DNA from 2 places in the Neisseria blantyrii genome. Region 1 is predicted to be linked to the other one. Evidence: riboswitches for the same ligand, from Rfam matches in the RefSeq annotation. Region 1 holds a riboswitch; the other holds the start of a gene.
The links. A riboswitch is a leader RNA that binds a small molecule or an ion and turns the genes downstream of it on or off. The one in region 1 is predicted to bind thiamine pyrophosphate.

Region 1 (2,478 bases):
TGGGATTCGTCGTTGGCATCGGCAATGCAGCCGGGGCGCAAACCGTCGCCCAAGCTGAACGATACGTCATACGCCTTCATAATTTCGCAGATTTCGTCGAAATGCGTGTAGAGGAAGTTTTCCCGATGATGTGCCAAACACCATTTCGCCATGATGGAACCGCCGCGCGAGACGATGCCGGTGAGGCGGTTGGCGGTCATCGGCACATAACGCAGCAACACGCCCGCGTGTATGGTGAAATAGTCCACGCCTTGTTCCGCCTGTTCGATTAAGGTGTCGCGGAACAAATCCCAAGTCAAATCTTCGGCAATACCGCCGGTTTTTTCCAAAGCCTGATAGATAGGCACGGTACCGATGGGGACGGGCGCGTTGCGGATAATCCATTCGCGCGTTTCGTGGATATGCGCGCCGGTGGACAAATCCATAATCGTGTCCGCGCCCCAACGCAGCGACCACACCATTTTTTCGACTTCTTCGGTCAGACTGGAAGTGACGGCGGAGTTGCCCAAGTTGCCGTTGATTTTGACGCGGAAGTTGCGGCCGATAATCATCGGTTCGAGTTCGGGGTGGTTGATGTTGGCAGGGATAATCGCGCGTCCGGCGGCGATTTCTTGGCGCACGAATTCGGGCGTGATTTGGTCGGGATGGGTCGGGATGTTCGCGCCGAAACTTTGTCCTGCGTGCTGTTTCAAGAGCTTGGCGTATTCCGGTTTTTGGGACAATTCGTCTAATTTTAAACGTTCGCGTATGGCGACAAACTCCATTTCGGGCGTGATAATGCCTTGGCGCGCGTAGTGAAGCTGGGTTACATTGCGGCCGCTTTTCGCGCGGCGCGGACGGGTGATTTGGTTGAAACGCAGATGGGCGGTTTGCGGGTCGTGTGCGCGTTCGATACCGTATTCGCTGGAGAGTTTGGGCAGGATTTCGGTATCGCCGCGTTCGTCCAGCCACGCCGTGCGGATGTGCGGCAGGCCTTGTTTCAGGTCGATATGCGCCGCCGGATCGCCGTACACGCCGCTGGTGTCATAGACGGGAATCGGCGGATTGGCTTCCGTACCTTGCGCCGTGTAGGTGTCGTCCTGACGGATTTCGCGCAAAGGCACGCGGATGTCGTCGCGGCTGCCTTGCAGATATACGCGCTCGGAGTTCGGATATTTGAAGCGGATGCCGATGTCTTCGCTCAAATCGGCAAGCTCGCGCGCTTCGTTGCCGGAAGTTTTGGCGGTTTTTTTTGGCGTAGTCATAAAAAATGCTCCTGTTTTCTCGTTTAGGATAAGAAACAGGAGCGTTTTGCGTTTTCAGACGGCATTTGAAAACCAATGCCGTCTGAAAGGCAGAATCCGTGAAAACTCCCCACGCAGGTATTATCCCGATCGGGTGTAAAGGGTATTTCTCAGCCGCCCAATTGTCGGGCAGCACCCCTGTTTCAATGTTAATCAAAATTAAATCACGAACATGAACTTTTGTAAAGAAAATAATATTTCAAATCAGGCATAAACCGCCGGACGGCAAAATTTTATGATTTTTCGCAGAAATAATGTTTGACAACATAAAAAATCTTCCGTATAGTTTTACTTTCTGACGCGGGATGGAGCAGCATGGTAGCTCGTCGGGCTCATAACCCGAAGGTCGTAGGTTCGAATCCTGCTCCCGCAACCAAATATCAAACCCCTCGGTTCAATGCCGAGGGGTTTTGTTTTGCCTGTTTCCTGTTTCCTGTTTCCTGTTTCCTGTTTCCTGTTTCCTGTTTCCTGTTTCCTGTTTCCTGTTTCCTGCTGCCTCCGTTTTTTGCCGGATTTTCCTTCCTGCCGCAATATCGGAACGGCAGACCGCCGTCTGTTTGCGGTTGCAAATTCAGGCGGTTTGGCTACAATCTTCCGCATTATGTTCAAGAAAGCCGACTATGCCGACCGTCCGTTTTACCGAATCCGTCAGCAAACAAGACCTTGATGCCCTGTTCGAGTGGGCAAAAGCAAGTTACGGTGCAGAAAGCTGCTGGAAAACGCTGTATCTGAACGGTCTGCCTTTGGGAAACCTGTCGCCGGAATGGGCGGAACGCGTCAAAAAAGACTGGCAGGCAGGCTGCTCGGAGTCTTCAGACGGCATTTTCCTGAATGCGGACGGCTGGTCAGATATGGGCGGACGCTTGCAACATCTTGCCCGCAGTTGGCACTGTGCGGGGCTGCTAGACGGCTGGCGCAACGAGTGTTTCGACCTGACCGACAGCGGCGGCAATCCCTTGTTCACGCTCGAACGCGCCGCTTTCCGTCCGTTCGGGCTGCTCAGCCGCGCTGTCCATCTCAACGGTCTGACCGAATCGGACGGCCGATGGCATTTCTGGATAGGCAGGCGCAGTCCGCACAAGGCAGTCGATCCCGACAAACTCGACAATATTGCCGCCGGCGGTGTTTCCAGCGGCGAAATGCCGTCTGAAGCCGTGTGCCGCGAAAGCAGCGAAGAAGCCGGTTTGGATAAAAC
Region 2 (2,478 bases), on a different contig from region 1:
GGGTCGGCTGCCCCACGCCGACGGGGACGCTCTGCCCTTCTTTGCCGCACACGCCGACACCGCTGTCGAGCGCGGTATCGTTGCCTATCATCGAAACGTGTTTCAGCACTTCGGGTCCATTGCCGATGATGGTCGCGCCTTTGACAGGGTATTGCAGTTTGCCGCCTTCCACCCACCACGCTTCGGACGCGCTGAACACGAATTTGCCGCTGGTAATGTCCACTTGTCCGCCGCCGAAGTTGACGGCGTAAATGCCTTTGTCGATGGACGCGATGATTTCGTCGGGTTCGTAGCCGCCGTTTTCCATAAAGGTGTTGGTCATGCGCGGCATAGGCGCGGAAGCGTAACTTTCGCGGCGGCCGTTGCCGGTCGATTGCGTACCCGTCAGGCGGGCGTTGGTTTCGTCCTGCATATAGCCGGTCAAAATACCGTCTTCAATCAATACGGTGCGGCGGGTTTCGTTGCCTTCGTCGTCGATGTTGAGCGAACCGCGCCGGCCGGCAATATCGCCCTGATCGACGACGGTAACGCCTTTGGCGGCGACGCGCTCGCCGATCCGGCCGGAAAAGACGCTGGTTCCCTTGCGGTTGAAATCGCCTTCCAAACCGTGTCCGACCGCTTCGTGCAACAACACGCCCGGCCAGCCGTTGCCCAAAACGACGGTCATTTCTCCGGCGGGCGCGGGGCGGGATTCGAGATTGGTGAGTGCCTGCTTGACGGCGGCATCGACAAACTGCCGCACCAGAGTTTCATCGAAATAAGCCAAGTCGTAGCGTCCTCCGCCGCCCGCGCTGCCCTGTTCGCGGCGTTCGCCCTGTCTGGCGATGACGGTAACGTTCAGGCGCACCATCGGGCGGATGTCGGCGGCGTGTTTGCCGTCCAGACGGGCGAGGTAAACCATATCGTATTCGCAGGTCAAACCCGCCATCACTTGCACGATGCGCGGATCGGCGGCTTTGGCGAGCGTTTCGACTTTGTTCAACAACGCGACTTTGGCAGCGGAATCAAGGCTGGCAATAGGATCCATCGCCATGTGGACAGGCTTGCCGTAGGCAGGTGTCGGCACTTTGACGCTGGCCTCGCCACCGGCCGCACCAATCACGCGAACGGCTTTGGCAGAGCGGTTGATCGAATCAATACACAGGCTGTCGGCGTAGGCAAAAGCGGTTTTATCGCCCGAAACGGCACGCACGCCCACACCCTGATCGATTTGGAAGCTGCCCGATTTGACGATGCCTTCTTCCAGATGCCAACTTTCATAGGCGGTGCGCTGACAATAAATGTCGGCATAATCGACATGGTTGGTGCCGATAATGCTCAGGCTTTGGGCGAGCAAATCGGGAGAAAGATGGTTGGCTTCGAGCAAATCTCGCCGTACGGCATAATAGGTTTGATGCATGGTGTCGGAGCATAAAAAATCAGTGGGCCGATTATACGGCATTTGTTATGAAAATGTATCGTGCCGCCTGAAATGTAAGATTTTTGCCAACATCCCCTGCTTTTGTGTACACTTAAAGCTCTTTGTCGGAGTGCTGCCCGCCGGGCGGCTGAGATTGCGAAAGCAAAATCCGTAGAACCTGTCGGGGTAATGCCTGCGTAGGAAACAAACCTTCCCTGCCCGTTCGGGCTTCCGTTCCCTTTCCGCACTTCCCCGCCCACCTTCCTTCTTTTTAAAGGACGTCATATGTCGGGCAATATTTCACAACAACCTTCGTCTGCCGCCTCCGCTGCCGGCATCGGGCTGATTTGGTTCGGCGCGGCGGTATCGATTGCCGAAATCAGCACGGGCACACTGCTCGCCCCCTTGGGCTGGCAACGCGGTTTGGCGGCACTGCTGCTCGGCCATGCCATCGGCGGCATATTGTTTTTCGCGGCGGCATATATCGGCGCATTCACGCAAAAAAGCGCGATGGAAAGCATACGCCTGTCGTTCGGCACAGGCGGTTCCGTCTTATTTTCGGCGGCGAACGTGCTGCAACTGGTCGGCTGGACGGCCGTCATGATTTATTCGGGTGCGGCGGCAAGTTCCGCACTGGGCAAAATGCTCTGGCAAAACGGATCGTTTTCTTGGTGGGCTTTTGCCAACGGCGCGCTGATTGTCTTGTGGCTGATTTTCGGCGCACGCAAAACAGGCTGGCTGAAAACCGGTTCGATGGTGCTGATGCTGTTGGCGGTTCTGTGGCTGAGTGCCGAAGTCTTTTCCACGGCAGGCAGCACCGCCGCACAGGTTTCAGACGGCATGAGCTTCGGAACAGCAGTCGAATTGTCCGCCGTCATGCCGCTTTCCTGGCTGCCGCTGGCCGCCGACTACACACGCCAAGCACGCCGCCCGTTTGCGGCAACCCTGACGGCAACGCTCGCCTATACGCTGACGGGCTGCTGGATGTATGCCTTGGGTTTGGCAGCAGCGTTGTTCACCGGAGAAACCGATGTGGCAAAAATCCTGTTGGGCGCGGGCTTGGGCATAACGGGCATTCT

Region 2: it holds a riboswitch for thiamine pyrophosphate, as region 1 does, so the genes downstream of both, cytX (putative hydroxymethylpyrimidine transporter CytX) here and thiC (phosphomethylpyrimidine synthase ThiC) in region 1, are expected to answer to the same signal.

The regions. Positions count from the first base shown of each region.
Region 1 is NZ_CAUIZY010000016.1:12,397-14,874, forward strand. It holds gene thiC (phosphomethylpyrimidine synthase ThiC) at 1-1,244, opposite strand, end outside; TPP riboswitch at 1,334-1,433, opposite strand; tRNA gene Q9J80_RS10080 (tRNA-Met) at 1,583-1,659, shown strand; gene Q9J80_RS10085 (NUDIX hydrolase) at 1,904-2,478, shown strand, end outside.
Region 2 is NZ_CAUIZY010000010.1:55,163-57,640, reverse strand. It holds gene tldD (metalloprotease TldD) at 1-1,399, opposite strand, end outside; TPP riboswitch at 1,516-1,620, shown strand; gene cytX (putative hydroxymethylpyrimidine transporter CytX) at 1,685-2,478, shown strand, end outside.